Regions from separate parts of the Paenibacillus wynnii genome, predicted to be linked through region 1. Evidence: riboswitches for the same ligand, from Rfam matches in the RefSeq annotation. Region 1 holds a riboswitch; each other region holds the start of a gene.
The links. A riboswitch is a leader RNA that binds a small molecule or an ion and turns the genes downstream of it on or off. The one in region 1 is predicted to bind cyclic di-GMP.
Positions count from the first base shown of each region.

Region 2: another riboswitch for cyclic di-GMP. It lies ahead of PWYN_RS27955 (GGDEF domain-containing protein); the one in region 1 lies ahead of PWYN_RS23400 (response regulator).
Region 3: another riboswitch for cyclic di-GMP. It lies ahead of PWYN_RS28665 (anti-repressor SinI family protein); the one in region 1 lies ahead of PWYN_RS23400 (response regulator).
Region 4: another riboswitch for cyclic di-GMP. It lies ahead of PWYN_RS08615 (transglutaminase-like domain-containing protein); the one in region 1 lies ahead of PWYN_RS23400 (response regulator).

Region 1 covers NZ_JQCR01000003.1:1,699,639-1,705,604, reverse strand. The annotation lists gene PWYN_RS23405 (diguanylate cyclase) at 1-1,338, shown strand, start outside; cyclic di-GMP riboswitch class I at 1,394-1,480, shown strand; gene PWYN_RS23400 (response regulator) at 1,583-1,957, shown strand; gene PWYN_RS23395 (PIG-L deacetylase family protein) at 1,971-2,726, opposite strand; gene PWYN_RS23390 (MFS transporter) at 2,729-4,069, opposite strand; gene PWYN_RS23385 (PH domain-containing protein) at 4,151-4,579, opposite strand; gene PWYN_RS23375 (CPBP family glutamic-type intramembrane protease) at 5,055-5,837, shown strand; gene PWYN_RS23370 (GNAT family N-acetyltransferase) at 5,959-5,966, shown strand, end outside.
Region 2 covers NZ_JQCR01000002.1:1,414,754-1,420,719, forward strand. The annotation lists gene PWYN_RS08875 (MFS transporter) at 1-871, opposite strand, end outside; gene PWYN_RS08880 (MarR family winged helix-turn-helix transcriptional regulator) at 1,345-1,812, shown strand; cyclic di-GMP riboswitch class I at 2,017-2,100, shown strand; gene PWYN_RS27955 (GGDEF domain-containing protein) at 2,210-3,340, shown strand; gene PWYN_RS08890 (GGDEF domain-containing protein) at 3,321-4,406, shown strand; gene PWYN_RS08895 (MDR family MFS transporter) at 4,411-5,904, opposite strand; gene PWYN_RS08900 (GNAT family N-acetyltransferase) at 5,930-5,966, opposite strand, start outside.
Region 3 covers NZ_JQCR01000002.1:1,635,977-1,641,942, reverse strand. The annotation lists gene PWYN_RS09920 (2-oxoglutarate dehydrogenase E1 component) at 1-1,728, opposite strand, end outside; cyclic di-GMP riboswitch class I at 2,272-2,356, shown strand; gene PWYN_RS28665 (anti-repressor SinI family protein) at 2,391-2,537, shown strand; gene PWYN_RS09915 (helix-turn-helix domain-containing protein) at 2,665-3,009, opposite strand; gene PWYN_RS09910 (aldo/keto reductase) at 3,090-4,067, opposite strand; gene tnpB (IS200/IS605 family element RNA-guided endonuclease TnpB) at 4,207-5,328, shown strand; gene PWYN_RS09900 (hypothetical protein) at 5,498-5,710, opposite strand.
Region 4 covers NZ_JQCR01000002.1:1,347,527-1,353,492, reverse strand. The annotation lists gene PWYN_RS08630 (glycosyltransferase family 2 protein) at 1-983, shown strand, start outside; gene PWYN_RS08625 (GtrA family protein) at 973-1,377, shown strand; gene PWYN_RS08620 (class D sortase) at 1,413-2,072, shown strand; cyclic di-GMP riboswitch class I at 2,185-2,265, shown strand; cyclic di-GMP riboswitch class I at 2,330-2,410, shown strand; gene PWYN_RS08615 (transglutaminase-like domain-containing protein) at 2,424-3,233, shown strand; rRNA gene PWYN_RS08610 (16S ribosomal RNA) at 3,712-5,269, shown strand; rRNA gene PWYN_RS08605 (23S ribosomal RNA) at 5,656-5,966, shown strand, end outside.

The DNA of each region.
Region 1 (5,966 bases):
TATAGCCCAGAACATAATAAGATAAATGTTGTGATCCACGACTACTCACTATATCGGAATTTACCAGAGTCTATTCTGAATCATGTGGAGGAAAAGGGGGAAAGTCTGATCTACAACGATGCTTTTTCTGAAACGCAGTTTGTAAATGACTCGTACATTGTTAAGCATCGACCTAAGTCAATGGTGTGTATGCCGTTGATTAATCAAAACAAGACGATAGCGATCATATATCTGGAAAATAATCTGGTATCAGGTGTATTTACAAAGGAACGGATGAAAGTGATCAATCTGTTATCCAGGGAAATGGTGTTTTCACTTGAGAATGCTAGTTTATACTCCGATCTGGAGCGATCCGAAGAGAAGTATCGGGAGCTTGTCAACAACTTGCAGGACGGTATCTTTATTACTCAAGACAAAAAATGCAAATATGTAAATGCGGCTTTAGCCGATATGCTGGGGTATGAGATGGAAGAAATGATAGATCAGCCCTTCGAGAAGTTCATCAGTGAGCCGGAGAGGAAAAAAGTGATGCACTTTTACTCGAGAAGGTTTGATGGGAAGAACGCTCCCCAAGAATATGAAACAAGTCTTAGGTATAAGGACAATACCCGTGAGGTATATGTGATTCATAAAGTAACGATAATCAACTATATGGACAAGCCAGCCATTCAAGGGACGGTTAAAGATATAACCGAGCGAAAGAAGGCGGAAGAAGAACTTAGACGACATAAAGAGCATTTGGAAGAACTGGTAGTGGAACGGACTCAAGAGCTGGAGCTGAACAATGATGAGCTTAATAAATATATTCAATTAATTGAGAAAATCTCTATAACGGATGAATTAACAGGTCTGTACAATAGAAGATACTTCAATAAAATCTTTCAAGAGGAAGTAGATACAGCCGCCAGAAATAAAGACTATTTAACCTACATCATGCTCGATATCGACTATTTCAAAAAATATAATGATACGTATGGGCATTATGAAGGCGATAATATCCTGCGCAAGCTTGGGGAGAATATTAAAGAGTTCGCCGGAAGGGCCAACGGTTACGTATTTAGATTGGGAGGAGAAGAATTCGGTATAATTGTCTCCGGTTTTACTCCCCAGCAGTCTGGGCAATTTGCCGAGGGGATTAGAAGGAATGTCGAGGATTTACGAATAGAGCACGCGATGAGCTCCGAATACGGAATCATAACCGTTTCAATAGGTGTAGCGGTAGTCACATTGGAAGGTCTCCGTGAAGAGGATATCTACAAGCTCGGAGACGATGCCCTATATCAATCCAAGGCTAGGGGCAGAAATTGTGTTACGCTGTTGATTGACACTCTTTTATAATTGTACTTGAAAGAAATACTATAAATGGCTATTATATATTTAGGTCTTTTTAACTATATATCAAGGGCAAACCTATTGAAAGGTAGGGACGCAAAGCCATGGGTCTAAGGTTCCTACGAACTACGAAAGCCAGGTTGCAGGTTGAGAATTTTTTTGATTTGACCTTTTAAGGTCATTGAACCCTTCAACTGCTGAAGGGTTTTTTATTTTTACAAGCTTTTTTGAAGACTAGGAGGCTACTGAGATGAAAAAGGTTCTTATTGTGGATGATGCAGCATTTGTGCGGATGAGTTTGCAAGTATTATTAAGAAAAAACGGTTTTCAGGTAGTTGGTGAAGCGGGAGATGGACACACAGCTATTAAAAAATATGTCGAATGTCAACCTGATATTGTTACGATGGATATCACCATGCCGGAATGCTCAGGTATAGATGCTCTCAAGGGAATAATGGAAATTGACCCTAAAGCAAAAGTAGTTATGATTTCCAGTATGGGTCAAGAGAAATTAGTTCGGGAAGCCATGATAGCAGGTGCAAAATCTTTCATATTAAAACCGTATAGTGAGGAACGTGTAGTTAAGACACTTCAACAAATTGCTGATATGGGTGTTTTTGTTTAGCTATTTTGTTCCCTTAGATATGAATAGCATCTACGAAGCAATGTAAATGGACAGGAGAGAGTACCTTAAGACCTTCGCCTATTTCAAAATCCTTCCCTTCTGCAAGCTGTCTGCCTTTCTCTTTGAAATAGATACGGTATAATGCCAGGATCTCGTCGTTAAATTGACTGCGGTGCAGTTCTATAGCTTTGAATTTCTTCTCAAAGGCATCTGTCGTATCTATTATTAGATTTGGGTTGGCCGTGAAATAAAAACCGATAGCCGATACTTGCCAAGGGTGGGTAAGGGTGCCTTTAGGATATCGGGCAAGACCTGAAGAGAGGAAGGCATGCGCAACCGCTTTTCCCGTAATAATATGATCATAGTGCGCTTCATAAGTAAGCCAAGGGTCGGGGCAGAATATGGCTTCTGGTTTCACCGTTCGAATAATCTCGGCAATTTCTCCAGCTAAACGAGGAATGTTCTCTAAAGTACCATCACCGTAATGTAAAGAATGGAAGACCGAGGCTCCAAGGAAACGTCCGGCTTCCTCCAATTCTTTAGTGCGGATCTCGGCGACTTCTTCATGGGTTAGACGCTCATCCATGGAACCCAGATCACCGTTGGTCACCGTTAAGTAATGAATTTCGCAGCCTTTGTCAGCATAAGTAGAAATAATTCCACCCATTCCAATTTCGTTATCATCCGGGTGAGGCTGTACGCACAATATTCTTTTATAATTATGGATGTCAGGAGGGGCCATCAGGGTATTCAAGCTAGATATGTCCAATTCTACACACTCCTTCTATGAGTCTCGAGTTCAATCAACATCTGATTTCTCTGACTATTGCTTAAGGTATAAAAAAGTATTGGAATGATAGCAATCACAAAACACAATGCCGGTAAAACAAACATCACAAAACTTAAACCCTGTTGAAGATTGGCGGTAGCAGGTTGGTTCTCAATATAATTCAACAATCCCAGGCTCGCACCAATGATCAACTTCGAAACAGCCCCGCTAAATTTAGTGATAAAGGTATGCGTTGAGAATACAATCCCCTCGCCTCGGAAGCCCAGCTTCCATTCGGAATAATCAATAGTGTCTAACAGCATGGAGGTACTTACAATTGTGGTCACTCCTGAAAAAAAGAAGCTGACGGCGAATAATACAAGCGTAAATGTTATATTGCCGTCTCCTTTAAAGTAAGGAACCAAACAGGATAGGCTGCCTAATATGCAAGAAATAATAAATACTCTCTTATGTGAAAATACACGGAGTAGCTTTGGTGTCACGATCATCCCCAGCAACATTCCTACAACTAGACTCATTCCCAACTGACTAATATAGCTCGAATCGCCCCAAACATAAACCACATAATATAGTTGAATGCTCTGTCTTATCCCGATAACCAAATTGACGATCAAAAGGGCTGACAACAAAGTTAACAAAGGTTTATTCTTGTATATAGTTTGCAGATTTCTACGAAAGGGGATTTGTTCCGCAGGAGGGGCTACCCTCTCTTTGGTATGGAAGCCTGCCAGAAATATGGAGATAGCTGCGATTACGGCAATAATCATTGCGGAGTACAAATAGGCATGAGTATCTCGTTCTCCACCGAAAGCTAACAGTAATTGAATGCCTCCGACAGTTATAGCGACCGCACCTATCATTCCCCCGATTTTCCCCAAGGTTACGAGGAGCGTTCGTTCATTAGGATCTTTAGAGATTACAGAAGATAGTGCCCAAAGCGGAGTATCACAAACGGTGTAAAGCATCCCCCAAAGTAAATAAGAGACAGTGGCAAAAACAAGCGTCGTCGTAGATGAACCGCCAATATCCCAAAAACATAATACGGTAGCAGCGGCAATCAAGCCCGGGGCAAACAGTAGGTAGGGTCTGAATTTCCCCCATCTCGTTCGGGTTTTATCGGTGATCATGCCCATTAAAGGGTCCAGACAGGCATCAAATATACTTGCGACTACTAATATAGCGCTAGCAGTTGTCGCAGATATCCCTAATAAATCCGTGTAAAAAAACAAGATATACGTGGACATAAAGCTATATAAAATATTCTGGCCCAGCAAGCCACCCGAGAAAAATAACTTCTCTCGCATTGAAATTGTTGTCCCCAATGTTCTTGCCTCTTTTCTGTTTTCTTAACATAACGATGTCCCCCACCAACACACTGGCAGAGGACATATTCGTACTTTAGATCAGGAATTCAGACGTTTACAATTCTCGCTGGCAATACTGACCAATGCTGTATACAAAGGCTGTACATTGAATTTCTTGCCGAACTCGAACTTATACAAGGACGTCTGCAGATTGTTGGACTTGTGATAAGGTGAGGTAATGTAATGAAGCGTAACTTCGCAATCCTCGAAGCCCGTACCGCCCGTTTCCATAGTAACCTCATAGATGGAATTAAGATGTATGGAGGCAACGCGGGTCTTTTTCCCTGTTACTCCCTGATGATCAATTAGAATCAAACGGTCATCCGTAATAATAAAAGCATCGCGGACCAGCTTGAACCCCATCCGAATCTCTTCTTGGGGCGTAAGATAAATCCCGTATTGACTCTTTAACTCAGAAATACTTATCTCAGAATAGTTACCCAACAATCCACCGAACAAGTTAACCATTATTTTGCCTCCTGTTATCAAAAATCTATTGTTGTTGAATTGATACTTGTACATTGTTGATATTCTCCGTAGAATGACAATATCCTGCTTAATTCTTCCATAAATCCAAAAATGTGCAGGCTATTGATGAAATTATATAGAACCAGCGGAGGGATAACATGGATAAGGAAAAAGAGATGAAATCTGACGGTTTTCCTCGGAGGCTTATTGGAACATGTACACTCATTTCCGGAGTAGCAACAATTGCAGCGATGATCAACTCAATATCCTCAGGAGAATATGGCTTATTATTTCTTTGTCTGTCTTGTACGCTAATTTGCCTGCTAAGCTTAATTAATAAAAGCCGCTCTAAATGACGGAAAAAATCTCAATTCTCTTTATCTAATCTTATGGTATAGTTAAAATCGGAGTGACAAATATTCCATTATTATACTTAGCCATTCATTACAGATTTGATGTTAAAGGAGAGAGAACGATGAGGAAAAAAGAGGTTAAAGGACATCCTATTCTATTTTCAATCATGCTGGGGGTAGTACTGACTTTACTGATTACAGTTGCTTCTGCCGCAGCGACGATCATGGAGCTAGATGATTGGGGGATGATGGCTGCTCAGGCTTGTGCATTTTTCGTTATGGCAGTAATTGTTTCATTGTACATGAGGAAAAAAGACCCTACCTTTGGGAGTTTTGGCTTTAAGAAGCTCGATATTCGTAAAGAAAAGGTAACGCTCTATTATATTCCCTTGCTTGTGATTGCTGCTGTTCAACCTATAATGGGCGGTTTCAACTTAGAGCTTACAGCTGCTCAAATCATCCTTATTCTAGTTTTCTCGATACTTGTCGGTTATACGGAAGAATCGATTTTTAGAGGGATAATCAGAGAGAAACTGCTGTCCAAAGGGCCTGTTTTTTTTATCGTCTTTTCTTCCATATTCTTCGGTATTCTACATATGGCCAATGCGCTTAACGGCAGTGATCCCATACATATTGTTCTACAGATTATCAATGCATTTCTTATCGGGCTCATTCTTGCTCTACTCATAGAGACGACACCCAACATCCTGCCCTTGATCGTTTTTCATTTCATGTTTGATGCGCTTGCTCAAATGACGAACACTACTATTGAAGACAAAGAGTTACTGGTGGTATCTATATTGAATATTTTATATTTGCTGTACGGAGGCTACCTGATCTATGTATTGCTGCATAGGAAAAAGATGAACACCCCAGTAGACAGTTTATCTGATATGGTGGTTTGAAATTAAGTAAAAGTAATCTCAAAAAGAGCTGGGATAATGATCTAGCTTTTTTTTGTTTTGTAGAATTAAACCCATAATTAAAGAGAGATGCTCATACTAATGGAGATCGGAAAGGACAGGTATGATAAC
Region 2 (5,966 bases), on a different contig from region 1:
CCGCTTCATCTCTTCTCTCAATTTTAACACGAAGAATTAGAAGAGCTAATCCGAGCAACAGCGTCAGTATACCTGAGAGGAGGAAGGCAGATATTGGCCCCGAGGCCGTCACTAAGGCTCCACCAGCTACCGGCCCCAGAATAACCGCCGCACTCGTCAAGCTGCCTACGGTACCGAATACACGGCCTGTGTAAGCCTCCGGCGTCCGCTGCTGCAGCATAGACTGAAAGGGTATAAAGGCTAGGCCGGCACCCAATCCTGCCAGCAAGAAGGAACCGAACAGGGCCACATTCATTAAGATCCCCGCCTGAACATAGTAGGTAATGAGCGCGGCGCTTGCGAAGACAGTACCCATAAGAACTGCACCAGCCCCCATGTAGATCAAAGGACGGGTTCCGCCTTTCCTTTTACTCACGAGCAATGCCGAGAACAATGTCCCTAACCCGCTTGCCCCTACACACCAGCCTAGCAGATCACCGTTAATACCCGGGATTTCACGAAAGAGTGTCACGATCTGGGAATCAGCAATTTGCAGCACCAGGAGAACAGATACCAGCATGACGATGCCAGTAAGCACTGCCGGCATTCCAGCAATAATACGTAAACCGGCCTCCATTTCATGTCTAAAGGATTGTTGTTTTTGCAGCTTATCTACGGTTGTATCCCGATTTTCCAGTTTGAAAGCCCCCTTATGAGGAAGTCCCAGCAAGATTACCGCAGAAATAAGATAGGTAACCGAATCAATAAGATAACACGCCGAGATGCCGAACCCGGCAACCAGCAAGCCCCCAAGTGCGGGTCCGATGATTTTGGTAATTTGCTCTATTGAAGAGCTGAGCGCAACGGCACTGTCCATCTGTGCTTGAGGCACAAGTTCCTTAAGCTTACCGCTTCCCCTACATTGGATATTAGCTGCGCAGTAATTAATAGAACAAACGGCCTATTCGCCGATAGTTTCCCTTCCTTGTTGGCCTGATGATCTTGAAATTCTTTCATTTCCGGTCACTCCCCTGTCTCCTCAGTTCCTTATTTATCCATATTAAAACAGAGCAAGACACCCTTCATCCGTCCGCAGATGTAAGTACGACCTCTGCCAGAGGCTGAAATTGCCCTGCGTACAAGGGCGGATATGAAAGTCTTTAATTTTTTTATTATCTTTAATAATTGTTTGATTTTTAATAATTAAAAGTGTGCTCATTGTGACAAATCACATGTTCTTCTTCCATTGTTTGACGTATTGTAAAGCTATAAATAGGTTCGCTGCACAGGTGACCCTTTCAAATCAGACAATATACTACTAGCCGTGCGACGAGATCACACGATTAAAGATAAGGGTGGAGAAGCATGATACAATCCTATGAACGCGATACTCAATTAACACTGCATTTGTACCGGGTTTTTGCCAAGTCTTTCAAAAGCATCAACGAACATGCTGTTACCGGCAGCAAGATTGAAGGGTTTAATCCTACAGCTTTTGCTGTTATGGAAGTCCTCTATTACAAAGGACCCCAACCTATTCAACAGATTGGCGCCAAGCTTCTGCTGCAAAGCGGAAATGTTACCTATGTAATTGACAAGCTGGAAGAACGCGGGTATCTTCAACGCAAGCCTTGCCCAAGTGACCGCCGTGTAATCTTTGCGGAATTAACTACAGAAGGCGAACGACTGATGAATGAGATGTATCCGAAATATTCGGAGCGCATCCACCTTGCCTTTAGCGGCCTAAGTGATGAAGAGAAGGAACAAATGATCATTCTGCTCAAAAAGATGGGCCTGCAGGCTGAAAAACTCTCTCCGCTTCCACGCAAATAGTAGATTGGAATTCAAAACAGCAAGTCTCCCAATACGAGACTTGCTGTTTTTTTATTACGCAAAAAACTTTCGTATTTTTTCGCAGCTTAAACATAGATCCTAGTTAAATAGAAAAATATTAGGTCTAAATACCTTTATTTATAAGACTATAGTATTGTATTTTCAGATAAAACAACCGATAATCTAAGTAGAACATACCAAAATAAAAGAAAAGAGCAAACCCGTGGAAACACGGGGACGCAAAGCTACAGGGGCTACAGCGTAAAGCTATGCCAGCCAGTTACCTTTTGAGATCTTAGATCTCGGGGTGTGTTTTTTTATTTTTCAACATTACAATCTTGTATGGCGGCTTGATAGTTTTGGATAGTGAATAATCAAAAAAAGCGGTGATTGACTTATGGTGAGCATAACCCTCCAGAAAAAAAACAAAATTTTGAATAGGTGGGTACTTTATCTCTTTTGGTTGATGGCCGGGCTTATCCTTATTGCCGGGTTAATCTTCCACCTGTTGGCAAGCGAGGTAGCGAATAAGGAATCTGAGGCTATCTTTCTACCTACCATATTAGTTTCAACTACAGCCTTTGGGATATCTTTATTACTTGCTGAATTGGCACTGCGTTATATCAAAGTTAATCTAGATTTCATCCTCATCTCACTTGGATTTGTGTTTGCCATTGTAGTTATGCTCACCTTCGGCACTCGAATTAATGGATTGTACATCGCACTCGACATTCCTATCATCATTTCTATTCTTTATTTTAGACGCTCTAGGCTTTGGTTTGCTTCTGTCATGTCTTTGATTTGTTATTTTATTTTGTATAGCTTTGTAGAAACGTTGCGCCAGCAAGTCATGATTTATGACTTATTTACGATCATGGGTATGATTATGGGTACGAGCCTTATTGGGGAAATGATACTGCGAAGAGGTGTGGAGCTTATAGCTGCTCTGGAACGTGCCGTACGTTCTGAAGTAGAGGCGTTCGCCGATTCAATTGCCGTTGAGAATCAATCGAAATATGATCATTTGACGGGTCTTACCAATTATGTAACTTTCCAAGACTACATGGTCTCTCTTATTGAGCAGCATGAGCGTTACGGGCTTCCTTTATGTCTTGCTGTAATGGATCTTGATAATTTCAAGAACATTAACGATACGTACGGCCATTGTGAGGGAGACATGGTGCTACGTGAGACAGCTCAGCTATTACTTGCTGCAATCTCCAGTGAAGATGTTGCGGTACGCTACGGTGGAGAGGAGTTCGTGCTCATCCTGACAGGGAAAACAATAGATCAAAGCCTTCAACTGCTAGAACAAATTCGAGTACAAGTATCTCAACTGCGTTTGGGCTCTATTGATAATCATAAGATAACAGTAAGTATGGGTATCGTTCAATATCAGAGGGGTATGGGAAAGGATGATCTGTTCAGATCAGCGGACGCTCTGATGTACGAAGCTAAGCGGACGGGTAAGAATCGTATTCAAGTCCTTTGGAATGGAGTGTCGGGTTATGATCAGAATTTTTCTTAATACCTCTCAGAAGTTAAGTGATTGGAATCGTAAAATAAGAACGTTATATTGGCTGGTTGGACTATTAATGTTCTTAGCTACTATTGGAACATGGCCTTTCGCCATACAACAACATTCTACGATCCATCACCTATTGAAATACATTTTACTTCAAAATGGCATTCTACTCGGGATTTTATTGCTAGCTGAGCTTGTCTATCATCTCGATAAGCGGTGGCAGGATTATGCAATCATCTCCATCGGTTCCGGATTCGCTGCATTGATTCAAGCGATGGCCCCAATCGATGTCTCGGGCGTCCAAATTGTGGTTGTTCTGCCCATTCTCTCCTCCGTCCTCTACTTTCAATATCGAAAAGTGTTATTCGCATGTTTCAGTACATTGTTGCCATATCTGGCCATTATGCTCTTCAATCCTTCTTACAGGTTTGAGTTGCCCATGTATCAAAAGGCTGTGGGATACAGCTTAATACTATTTATAACACTAGCCAGTCTCGGAATCGTATATCGTGGGCTTAAAATTATAAACGGTGAAAAAGCGGCACTAATGAATGAGGAGAAACACCGTATTCAGAAGAAAGTTAATGATGAAGTCTCAAGCAAAGATGCCCTGACTGGTCTTAACAATCATAGATGCTTCCAACAACGTCTACGCGCAGAAATGGATAGTGTACGGGATTATCCCCTGCACCTGGCCTTAATAGATATCGATAATTTCAAGCAGGTAAACGATAAATATGGACATTTAACAGGTGATACGGTTATTCGAAGAATAGGAGAAGTATTGAGAGAGCAATCGAATAGCAACTGCTTCGCTGCACGCTATGGCGGCGAGGAGTTCGCCGTTATCATTAGTGGACTGAACTCCCTGCAGACCGTGGAATGGCTCGAAGGGCTTCGCACCCAAGTGGAGCAAGCCGTTATTGAGGAGCTCCGCGGCCATAATATCACCATTAGTATTGGCTGCCATCTTTTAAATGAAACTGAGGATCGTGATCTCTTGTTTCGTCAAGCTGATGCAGCACTGTACCGGGCTAAACGTAACGGTAAGAATCAAGTGGCTTGGTAAGAACTTACTTTGCACTATCCTGCAAGGAAGGCACAGAACTACGCAATCCCCAGGAAATCAGCAAAGAGAGCAGTGCAATAACGGCCATAACGATAAACAGCAAATGAAGCCCACCCTCCAGGGCCGAATGCAGGCTTTGTCTAACAGCGGACGGCAGACTACTACCTTCCTGCGGGTTAAGGAGCTTGTTGATATCATCACCCGTGACTTGGGATCCAGGCTGATTCTTCAGCAGTCTATCTATATTGAAGTTCAGCCATGAACCAAATATGGCGACCCCGATGGTCTGTCCCAAAGACCTTGTGAACGTATTTAATGCCGTCGATGAACCCCGTAATTCATGCCCGACTGAGGATTGAGCAATAATGGTAAAGACAGTGGAAACATACCCAAAACCTATACCGCAAATAAACATGAGACACAGCAAGAAAATCTGTGAGGAGCCTTCCGACATAAAAGTCAGACCCACCGCGCCAATAGAGATCATAGCCAAACCGAGCATAGCTGTTCTTCGGGAGCCGGATCGGAGAATCATGCGTCCCCCGGCAATCGAGCCGAACATCCAGCCCACAGACATAGGAGCTAGAAGCAACCCTGAGAGTGCCGCACTTTTACCAGATACACCCTGTACCCATAGCGGCACGTATGTAGAGAGACCGATAATTAATGTGCTAACAAGCAGATTGGCCCCCGTAGAAACAGCAATATTACGAATTGAGAACAATCCCAGCGGCAACATGGGCTCAGAGGCCTTAAGCTCTACTCTTAGAAACACTACCAGCAGCAACACAGACGCTGACAATATCATAACTAACAGCGGAGATGACCAGGCAAGGCTTTGTCCCCCGACGGTCAGCCCAAAGAGCAGGGCTCCCATACCTGAAGCAAACAGCAATGCGCCTGCAATATCAATTTTTGTCTTGCGGCGAACTTTATTTTCCTTGAGATAGCGGGATATAAACAGAATGGATAGAAGACCAAACGGCAAATTAAATACAAATACCCAACGCCAGCTTAAATAATCGACCACATAACCACCCAGAAGTGGACCTACGAGTGAAGAAATCCCCCAGACGGAGCTTAACATTCCCTGAGTCTTAGCCCTCTCCTGGATACTATAAATATCGCCGATAATGGTGAAGGTCATAGGAATAAGTGCCCCGGCTCCAAGCCCTTGAATCGCACGGAAAATAATCAGTTGTTCCATACTCTGTGAAATCCCACATAGCAAAGATCCCAATAAAAAAACAATTGTACCGCCGATAAATACAGGTTTGCGGCCGAAGAGGTCACTGATTTTTCCGAATATAGGTGTTGTAATGGCCATAGCCAGCAAATAGGCCGTAAAAATCCAGCTAAGCCACTGTACCCCCTGAAAATCGCCAACTATCGCAGGTCCCGCGGGACCCGTAACCGTTCCTTCAATCGCGGCTAGAAAAGTAGCCAATAATACTCCAATTAAAATAAGATTACGTTCTTTAGCACCCGGTGACGTCAAGATTCCAAATCCTCTCTTATAACATTTAATTCTGCCATCCATCCGTGTTCAATAGCGAATAC
Region 3 (5,966 bases), on a different contig from region 1:
ATAGACCTGGAAACCGTCGGGAACGGTCAACAGCTGGCGGTTAATCTCACGCAGAGTGTCCAGAGGAACAGCTGTAGCGCGTGAACTGGAATCGCCAGTCTGTAGTGGGACGGCTGATTTGCTCTCACCTTTTTTATGTTTGCCTTCCTTCATACTATCATAAGCTTCCTGCAGAAGGCTCTCGGCCTCGGCATATACTTTCTTCACTTCATCAAGAGTAGTGACTTTATCCTGAATCAGACGTTCAGCGTAAATATTGTAGACGGTCGGATGGGTTCGAACCTTGCCATATACGATAGGCTGGGTTGTTTCAGGATCATCCATTTCATTGTGACCGTGGCGGCGATACCCAATAAGGTCGATAACAATGTCCTTCTTGAACAAATTACGGTAAGAGCTGGCCAGACGAACGGCAGCCACACAGGCTTCCGGGTCATCGGCGTTCACATGTACAATTGGAATTTCATACCCTTTAGCCAAGTCGCTTGCATAATGGGTAGACCTGGAGTCTTCGCTTTCTGTTGTGAACCCGATGCGATTATTAACGATAATATGAATCGTACCGCCATTTTGATAACCGTTCAGTTTGCCGATATTCAAGGTTTCAGCAACGATGCCTTCTCCTGGAAAAGCGGCATCACCGTGCATCAGAACCGCCATGGCTTTATTGGTATCGAGGATTGGCATTCCCGGTGTGCTGCGATCTTCCTGAGCAGCACGGGTAAAGCCCTCCACAACGGGATTTACGAATTCCAAATGACTGGGGTTATTCGCCAGAGTCAGACGGGTCCGCACGGTTTCACCTTCACGGACTGCGCGATCTGCACCTAAGTGGTACTTCACATCTCCTGTCCAGCCATAGTTAATGCCCATTGACCCCTCAGAGGGGAACAGCTCTTTGTTCGGAGAATGATGGAATTCAGAGAAAATAATATCATAGGGTTTTCCCAGAATATGAGCCAGCACGTTCAACCGCCCGCGGTGGGCCATGCCCATTAGAATATGCTCCGCACCATCATGTGCGGCGGCACGTACGATTTCATCCAGCATAGGGACGAGGGCATCGTTTCCTTCGAGACTGAAGCGTTTTTGTCCCACAAATGTCTTGTGCAAAAAGGTTTCGAACTGCTCTACCTGAACGAGCCGCTTAAGCAGTTCTTTGCGTTCCGCACTATTCAGAGGGGAGGGGGAGCTTGGTGATTCCGCTTGGCTGTTCAGCCAACGGAGCTCCTGTTCAGCGTTCACATGCCCGAATTCATAAGCGATGGTTTGTGTATATATTTGAAGCATCCGGTGATAGGCATCCCATCCGGTAAGTACATCCGCCGGAGCATTCTCCCAAATCAGAGAAGCAGGTAATGCAACCAGATCGTCGCGGGTTAACTCATAGGTTTCAGGGTTAAGCCATTTAGCCATAGTGTTTGGTTTCCGCTCAAGCGGGTCAATATTAGCTCCCAGATGGCCGTGAATTCGAATGTTGGCAATCAGTTTGGATGCTCTTACGGCCTTCTTAAGCCATTCCGTATTTCCGGAAACTACTGGCTGTGGGTCTTGCTGTTCTTCTGCAGTCAATGGAGGAGGTCCAGAAATTGTAAAAAGGTCCCGGTAATTATGTTCTACAGAAGCCGGATCTTTGACGAATTGCTCATATTTCTCTTGGATATAACCGAGATTGGGTCCGTAATATTTACTCCAAAGGGATTCGTTGTGGGGCTCTTTGGCTGCCATGAATAAATCCTCCTAACGGATGAACTCCAATTTAAGCGCAAGTATAGGCGCTTTCAGAGCTGCGATGATTGCGTTTTCATTCTATAATAATCATAACCTAATTTAAATTTTATTACCTTATACTATTGTGCTACTTTCGTCTGTTGTAATCAATTCATACTTTTGTCCAATCCGTTCGCAAAACGGTATAGGTTTATACCTTATTCATATAACGAATGCTAACAATCGCTATCAAACCAAAGGACTATGAAAATGATCTTACCGTCCTACTTTTTTCTTAAAAACCCCCGTTTCAACATTTAAAAATTGGGTATTTATTAATTACATACCAGAGCACTAGTTTTCTACATACTATATTAATAGTTAATCACTCCTTATAAACGCTGTTATTGGTACAAGTATTGCCAAAATCAGCTATTTGTCTCTCTATTCTTATCAATAAAAATTACACAAATCGACACACTTTTCCTTCAATACCTTGTATAATGTTATTGCACAGAGCTGAATCATCGAAATACAGACCGACCCTTTAATATTAGAGGGTACAGTAAAGGGTAAACCTGCTGAAAGGCAGGGACACAAAGTCTCAGGTCTAAGGTAGAAATACTATGATGGCTGGACTGCCTGGGGACTTAGAATCTTAGGAGGAGATTTTTTTGGAAATGTCCAACCAGGTGGATAACGGAGGGCTACGTGAGATAGATCTGGATTTAGAATGGGTCTATTTGCTCCTAAAGGCTAAAAAAGCAGGGATTAAAGCCGAAGAGGTTCGGCAATTCTTCAATGAGAGATCTTTACAGGTCATGTAAAAGAGTCTACACGATGAGGCAGCTACATACGAAAAAGCACAGCGACCTTCGCTGTGCTTTTTGCAAATATAAGCAAAGTATAAGTTTTCAGTATACTTTGTTTATATTTCTTCTTGGTGCTTTTAAATTAATCTGCTTTTTGGTCAAGACGCCATTTCTGATAATCCAGAAACTCCTTAAACTCCTGTTTGCTAACGCCTGAAGCCATAGCATCCTGTACAAGGCCGAACCAATCGGAATCCAGAAGGGCCTCTTCAGTCTCGGAAAGCTCACCATAAAGTAGAATATGCATAGAAACCTGAAGCGCATCGGCGATCTTTTCAATGAACATGATAGAGGGATTGGATTGAATGTTTCTTTCGACATTGCTTAGGTAAGATTTGGCAACATGAGCTCTATCCGCAAGTTCGGATAGGGAGAGATCTTTCTCCAGACGTAGCTGATGGATGCGTTGACCCAAATTCTCTGGCATGTGACAACGCCCCTTAACGATATTTAATACTATTATAACAAAAATCAAATCAATGAACAAAGTCTAATACATTGGGATAATTAGGGAAGTTGGACGCCTCTTGAGCTGACATAAAGGTCATACCACTCTTTTCGGGACAATTCCAGTTGGTCTGCATCTCCGCAAGCAGCGATACGTTGAGGATTGACTGTTCCGATGACTGGCTGAATAGCTGCCGGATGAGTCATTAGCCAAGACAAAACGATGGCTTCAGGTGTAGTGCTCTTCTCTTCAGCAAGAGACTTCACCATAGCGGCGGTATTCACGACATTCTCCGGCTGATCATCCAGCGGACGACCGCTGAATATACCTTGGGCGAGCGGTCCCCATGCCTGAACTTGAATATTCTCCATACGGCAGTGCTCAAGCGTCCCCTCAGGAAAGGTGTTATCTTTCCAAGGCGCGCGGTTTACACTCACAACAGTATCCAGCCAGGCAATTTTCGCGAGGCTCATGTCCAGTTGGTTAACGATAAAAGGGTCGTCACAGGATGCCTGAAGCAGCTTAATCTGGGCGGCGCTCATATTGGAGACTCCGAAATGACGGACTTTGCCAGCGGCCTTTAGCTGACGCAGTGCAGCGCCTATTTCCTCCGGGTCCATTAATGGATCGGGGCGATGCAGCAGCAAGATATCAATATACTCCGTCCCTAACCGGGATAGGATTCCATCTACACTGTTAAGAATGTGTTCGCCCGAGAAATCAAAAACATTGGAAACATCCCCCGGCTCCATCAACTTAATTCCGCATTTGGATTGAAGAATTATTTCTTCCCGCAGCCTTGGACGCTCTTTGAAGATCTGGCCGAATACCTTCTCTGCTTTCCCACGGGTGTATATATCAGCGTGGTCGAACATATTGATGCCAATGGAGAGCGCGGCATCCACGGCCTCATGCCCCTGCTTAATGTTCTCCAGCGTAATGGGCTCGCGATCCCAGCCTCCGCCAAGACCCATACAGCCCAGTGCAATACGGCTGGCCGGAATGCCGCGTTTGTTCAAAGGTAACGTTTTCAGCAATGAAATCCCTCCGTGTATATTTATCAATAAAAGCCAAGAACACCCCTACCTCTATAGGTTGGGGATGAATCGGCGGTTTAAGAAACCGAACATATGTGCTAATATTTCCCTATAACCCTTTTGAAAGGAGATGTGTGGCATGCTGTCATCGGATCAAGATTTTGGTTCACAAAAACGGGTCCATAAAGCTTATAAGTACCGAATCTATCCGACAAAGGAACAACAGCAACTCATCCATCAGATGTTTGGTTGTTGCCGTTTCGTCTTCAATCATTTCTTGGCATTGTGGAACGATACCTATGCGACAACAGGCAAAGGCTTATCCTACAACACCTGTGCCACACAACTTCCTGCTCTCAAAGGGCAGTTTGATTGGCTTAAAACGGTGGATAGTATCGCCTTGCAATCCGCCGTTCGACACGTGGCAGATAGTTTTGATCGGTTCTTTAAAAAACAGAATCAGGCTCCACGCTTTAAAAGCCGTAAGCATCCCGTGCAAAGCTATACCACGAAACAGACTAACGGCAACATTGCAATTAAAGAAAACAAACTTAAGCTCCCGAAGCTCGGTTGGGTTCGGTTTGCCAACTCCAGAGCCTTAGAGGGACGTATCCTTTCTGCCACCGTGCGACGAAATGCGGCTGGTAAGTATTTTGCATCCATTGTCTGTGAGGTTGACATACATCCCCTGCCGCAGAACAACAAGGCGATTGGCATAGACCTTGGACTCAAGGAGTTTGCGATCTGCTCCGATGGATTACGTGTGGCTAACCCAAAGTGGTTTTGCCACTACGAGAAGAAGTTAGCCTTCTGGCAACGCCGCATGGCTCGTCGCACGACAGGCGGCTCCAATTGGTTTAAAGCCAAGCAGAAGGTTGCCCAAATCCACGAGAAGATTGCGAACGGTCGCCATGATTTTTTGCACCAACTCACCACCAGACTGATCCGTGAAAACCAAACGATCAGCCTAGAAAATCTTCATGTAGCGAATATGCTCAAAAATCATAAGCTGGCGAAATCGATTGCCGATGCGTCCTGGAGCGAGTTCGAACGCCAAATTACATACAAGGCGAGTTGGTACGGACGGACGGTTAAGATGGCTGACACCTTCGCACCCACCAGCCAAACGTGCCATGTGTGCGGCTTCATCAACCAAGAAGTGAAAAACCTTTCGGTACGGCAGTGGACCTGTCCATGTTGTGATTCACTTCATGATCGGGATGAGAATGCTGCACACAACATCAAACAAATGGCTATATAGCAGGTACACTCAACTGTGGGAACCACAGGGGTCGCTTGGGATTCGATTTTCCATGTTGGGAAATCGAATTATGACAACTCTGCTTCATTGGAAGCAACTATCCAAGAATCCTACACCTCTACAGGTGGCGGGAGTGTTCAAAGTTACGGACCTAGAATAGTGTACACTTTTAGAAGCCGGTGTGGTATTTCTCATCACTGGAGGAGCGATGCTTGGTCCCTTCCTTATCCTTTTCCTCCTGTTTCTCCAGATTTAAATCTTCAACCGGAATAGGGTCAACATGCTGCTCACTTTCATCCATGTCGAAGAGGCTTTCTTTCTCCGTAGGATATTGCTCTGGATGATCCCGTTGATCACCCTGGAGTTTTTTATTGTCAGTCATAAAGTTCACCTTCTCCTTCTTACTATTTATCCCTGCTTAATAAACCAATCCAGGCTTTTCTAAACAGCTTTTTTAGCTTAATGGATTAGGACCAAAACTGAATAATGCTGCTAATCTTTTTTGAACGGATATTGCAGTTTCGGGCTTGCGAGGCTCCGCTATTCATCGGAGTAGCAACTCGCCCTGGCTGCAAATTATTTCCTGACATATGATGCATCGGAGGTTTCAGACATCCGCATAAAAGCAGTAACGGAAA
Region 4 (5,966 bases), on a different contig from region 1:
TGAAAGCTAGATACAGCGTAATTATTCCTATGTTCAACGAGGAAGAAGTTATTGCCCACACGTACGATCGATTAAAAAAAGTAATGGACACCTGCGGGGAGTCCTATGAGCTCTTATTTGTTAATGATGGGAGCCGTGATCGTACAGTAGAAATTATGCGGGAAATCACTAATCGTGATAAGAACGTAAAGCTGATTGATTTCTCCCGTAACTTTGGCCATCAGGTAGCAATAACCGCGGGTATGGATTATTCAGAAGGTCAGGCGGTTGTAGTGATCGATGCAGATCTTCAGGATCCGCCGGAGGTCATTTTAGAGATGATCGAGAAGTGGAAGGAAGGCTACGACGTTGTATATGCGAAGAGATTGAAACGACATGGAGAGACTCTTTTCAAAAAGGTAACGGCTAAGCTCTTCTACAGGCTTCTAAGCAGTATGACGAGTGTGGAGATTCCAACGGACACAGGTGATTTCCGTCTTATTGACCGTAAAGTATGTGATGTACTAAGAGGACTGAAAGAGAAGAATCGATATGTTAGAGGTTTGGTAAGCTGGGTGGGCTTCCGCCAGACTATGGTCGAATACGTACGGGAAGAGCGTTTTGCAGGCGAGACCAAATATCCGTTGAAAAAAATGATCCGCTTTGCATTAGACGGAATAACCTCTTTCTCACATAAGCCGCTCAAAATCGCTTCCTATATTGGCTTCTTTCTTTCCTTTGCCAGCTTTATTTACTTATTTCTTGTATTGTTCCAGAGATTATTCACCTCGTGGACCGTACCCGGCTGGGCTTCTATTGTAGGGGTTAATCTGCTTTTCAATGGTATCGTGCTAATGCTGCTTGGTGTTATCGGTGAATATATCGGTAGGATTTATGATGAGTCCAAAGACAGACCGCTTTATATTGTTCGTGAGACGACAGGATACCAAGATGATGAAGAAATATCTGAGGCAAGTCTGAAGGTACAACGTCATGTCCGATAAAAGCCTGCGTGTCGGAGTCATTCAATTTCTAAAATTCAACGCAGTTGGCGTTCTTAACACATTGGTTGATTTTGCGATATTTACATTATTACATTCCATTGGGATGGTATATGGTGTGGCTCAAGTCATCTCCTACAGTGCAGGTACTGCCAATAGCTTTATTCTTAATAAAAAGGTGACCTTCCGAGACCGGGAGCGTAGCAGCACAGATGGCTTTGACCGCAAGCAGCTATTGAGATTTATTCTACTTAATCTGGTAGTGCTGGGTATCTCCCTGCTGTTAATGAACCTTTTGACTGACAAATTCGGGGTTCAAGTATTAATGGCTAAGGTTATGGTCACCTTTGTAACGGTTGTCATCAATTTTTTTGGCAGCCGAAAATGGGTTTTTTGATATATTTATCTTATTAATAGAGAGGAGTGCATTCTATGCGAAAGTTTTCCTACCTGCTGATACTATGCGGTATTTTGGTCATACTGTATCCGAAAGCTAATGAGTGGTTTAACGATTGGCAGCAGAATCGGCTGGTAAATGAAGCGGAACAGAGTTACAGAGATAGTGAGACTCCTTCTAATGATGCTGAGCTACAAAGCAGATATGCTAAGGTTACTCAGCTGCTTGCTGAGGAATCCACGTTGGACGAGCAAGCTCAGACAGAAGGGGACAACTCTGCTCAGGCTCAGCAGGAGGTTGGCGGAGATGTGATTGCACTCATCGAGATAAATAAGATAGACCTGAAGCTTCCTGTGCTTGAAGGAGCTACGAAAGCGAATATGAAGCATGCAGCAGCACATATGAAAGAAACAACACCCCTAGGTGAGATTGGTAATTCAGCAATTGCTGCTCATAGAGCCAGAAAGACAGGAAGATTGTTCAACAGATTAAATGAAGTGGGTATAGGTGACATTATTACGGTAAAGACCAAGAACCAAGACTATAATTATGAAGTTTATGATATTTCTATCGTGGAGCCAACGGACGTTTCTGTTCTTAAGGGCAATAACAAGGACTCGATCCTTACACTTATTACTTGTGATCCGCTGGTCAATCCGACGCACCGTCTTATAATTCATGCCAAGTTACCCTGAATAATGTAGAGAATTTGAATTATCGTAAAATATAATTATAAAATAGAGGATTCTATCAACCAGTCTATTGAGTATTACCGAAAACATGGTAATATAATAGATATAAAGCTAAACACGATAACGGCAAACCTATCGAAAGATAGGGACGCAAAGCTAAAGGGCCTTCCCGAAAGGATGGCAGCCAGCTACCGAATAAAGAGGCTTTTTTTGTTTTAATCTACTCGCTCCTATGATTCTAGTAGATGTAGATAAAGCTACAACGATAACGGCAAACCTATCGAAAGGTAGGGACGCAAAGCTAAAGGGTCTTCCCGAAAGGATGACAGCCAGCTACCGAAAGGAGTTTTATCCATGAAGAAGTTCTATTTCATGTTAATGACACTATTCGTGTTAGTTACCTCAGTACAGGTTACTACAGCAGAAGCAGCAACTACCGATACCACTTGGTTGAACACGTCAAAGTTAGCTGAAGGTGTAATTGGAGTACAATATGAAGTGCCGTCGAATAAACGTACCAAGCTAATGATTACTAAGGATAATAGCAGCTACACTTATAACCTGGTATCCTCTAATCAAACCGAAGTTTTCCCCCTCCAACAAGGTAATGGTTCTTACAAGGTGTCAGTTCTTGAGAACACAACAGGCAACAAGTACAGAGTGATATACTCTGAAGAAGTTGACTTATCTCTAAGCAATACTAATGTTGTATATTTGAATTCTGTTCAGAATATTAAATGGAATTCCTCAGATAAAGCCATCCAGAAAGCTCAACAACTGACACAAGGCCTGACCAAAGATGAAGACAAAGTGAAAGCAATCTATAACTACATCGTTAAGAACGTACAGTATGACTACACATTGGCAGCCAATGTTGCTACGGATTACATCCCTAATATTAATAATACGATCACGAACAAAAAAGGTATTTGTTATGATTACTCTTCCTTGTTCGCTGCGATGCTACGTAGCGTAGACATTCCAGCCAAATTGGTAATGGGCAACACGAGTTATGTTAGTGAGTACCATGCTTGGAATGAAGTTCTACTGAATGGGAAATGGGTAACCGTTGATACAACAGTAGATGCTGGATTGATAAAGAACAAGAAAACAGCCGAATTAATCAAAAGCTCCAGCAAATATACCTCGGCTAAATTCTACTAATACAAATTAAAAGTAAACGTGATAAATGAACAACCTGCTTAACTATTAAGCAGGTTGTTTTTATTTTTGTGTAATGGTTGATTTTTGAGCTAGTATTGAGTTATTATAAGAAAGCGTTATCAGAGATTTGCCTACACCAATGAATGATGAACTAAAAAGAAGTCATTCAAAAAAAGCTTGCAATTGATTTCTATACATGATATATTCTTATTCCGGCCAAGAAATGTTGATGCCGAGCTCGAAAAAGAAGTTGAAAAAAGAGCTTGCATTACACGGTTGGATATGATATATTATAAGAGTTGCTGGTGAGACATTAACCGCCGACAACGAGAACTTGATCTTTGAAAACTGAACAACGAGTGAGTGGGATTTTACGAGAGTAAAATCCAAAATCATGGACTTCTTGAAGACCATGATCAGAGAATTTTTTAATTCTCGTCAGATGTTTCAAAAATGAGCAATCGCTCTTTCTAAATACAATTTGGAGAGTTTGATCCTGGCTCAGGACGAACGCTGGCGGCATGCCTAATACATGCAAGTCGAGCGGAGTGATTTTGAAAGCTTGCTTTCAAAATCATTTAGCGGCGGACGGGTGAGTAACACGTAGGCAACCTGCCCCTTAGACTGGGATAACTACCGGAAACGGTAGCTAATACCGGATAATTTCTTTCCTCACCTGAGGAGAGAATGAAAGACGGAGCAATCTGTCACTGAGGGATGGGCCTGCGGCGCATTAGCTAGTTGGTGAGGTAACGGCTCACCAAGGCGACGATGCGTAGCCGACCTGAGAGGGTGAACGGCCACACTGGGACTGAGACACGGCCCAGACTCCTACGGGAGGCAGCAGTAGGGAATCTTCCGCAATGGGCGAAAGCCTGACGGAGCAATGCCGCGTGAGTGATGAAGGTTTTCGGATCGTAAAGCTCTGTTGCCAGGGAAGAACGTCCGGTAGAGTAACTGCTACCGGAGTGACGGTACCTGAGAAGAAAGCCCCGGCTAACTACGTGCCAGCAGCCGCGGTAATACGTAGGGGGCAAGCGTTGTCCGGAATTATTGGGCGTAAAGCGCGCGCAGGCGGCTATTTAAGTCTGGTGTTTAAACCTTGGGCTCAACCTGAGGTCGCACTGGAAACTGGGTGGCTTGAGTACAGAAGAGGAAAGTGGAATTCCACGTGTAGCGGTGAAATGCGTAGATATGTGGAGGAACACCAGTGGCGAAGGCGACTTTCTGGGCTGTAACTGACGCTGAGGCGCGAAAGCGTGGGGAGCAAACAGGATTAGATACCCTGGTAGTCCACGCCGTAAACGATGAGTGCTAGGTGTTAGGGGTTTCGATACCCTTGGTGCCGAAGTTAACACAGTAAGCACTCCGCCTGGGGAGTACGGTCGCAAGACTGAAACTCAAAGGAATTGACGGGGACCCGCACAAGCAGTGGAGTATGTGGTTTAATTCGAAGCAACGCGAAGAACCTTACCAGGTCTTGACATCCCGATGTAAGCATTAGAGATAGTGCCCCTCTTCGGAGCATCGGAGACAGGTGGTGCATGGTTGTCGTCAGCTCGTGTCGTGAGATGTTGGGTTAAGTCCCGCAACGAGCGCAACCCTTATGCTTAGTTGCCAGCACATTATGGTGGGCACTCTAAGCAGACTGCCGGTGACAAACCGGAGGAAGGTGGGGATGACGTCAAATCATCATGCCCCTTATGACCTGGGCTACACACGTACTACAATGGCCGGTACAACGGGCTGCGAAATCGCAAGGTGGAGCGAATCCCAACAAAGCCGGTCTCAGTTCGGATTGCAGGCTGCAACTCGCCTGCATGAAGTCGGAATTGCTAGTAATCGCGGATCAGCATGCCGCGGTGAATACGTTCCCGGGTCTTGTACACACCGCCCGTCACACCACGAGAGTTTACAACACCCGAAGTCGGTGGGGTAACCCGCAAGGGAGCCAGCCGCCGAAGGTGGGGTAGATGATTGGGGTGAAGTCGTAACAAGGTAGCCGTATCGGAAGGTGCGGCTGGATCACCTCCTTTCTATGGAGAATCGTTTCCTGTAACGGAAACATTCGAACAGAAGCGTTAAGCTTCTATAAGGACCCTTGAAGGTTCGAACCACTCACTCGTTGTTCAGTTTTGAGAGTTTAAGCTCTCATTTTTAAACTTGTCTGTAATTTTGATCGACACATTCGTGATCGACCCAAAATTAACAGAAACTTGATCCTTGAAAACTGGATACCGAAACGAATTTGCGTTTTAGAACATCTTTTAGCTATAACTTGTGCAAACAAGTAAATTAGTTATTAGCTGGAAACGAAGGTTTTGGATTGTGAAGCGACCTTTGGCTTTGAATACCTTGCGAGTGGTTTTCCACGAGCATCATTCAAAACAAGATGAGCGAACAAGCCAAACACCGGAGTGATGGTTAAGCTAATAAGAGCACACGGAGGATGCCTAGGCGCCAGGAGCCGACGAAGGACGTGGCGAACAACGAAACTGCCTCGGGGAGCTGTAAGCAAGCTTTGATCCGGGGGTGTCCGAATGGGGAAACCCAGCTGTGGTAATTCGCAGTTACTCATACCTGAATACATAGGGTATGTAGAGGCAGACCAGGGGAACTGAAACATCTAAGTACCCTGAGGAAGAGAAAACAATAGTGATTCCGTCAGTAGCGGCGAGCGAACGCGGAACAGCCTAAACCAAGGGGCTTGCCCCTTGGGGTTGTGGGACGTCT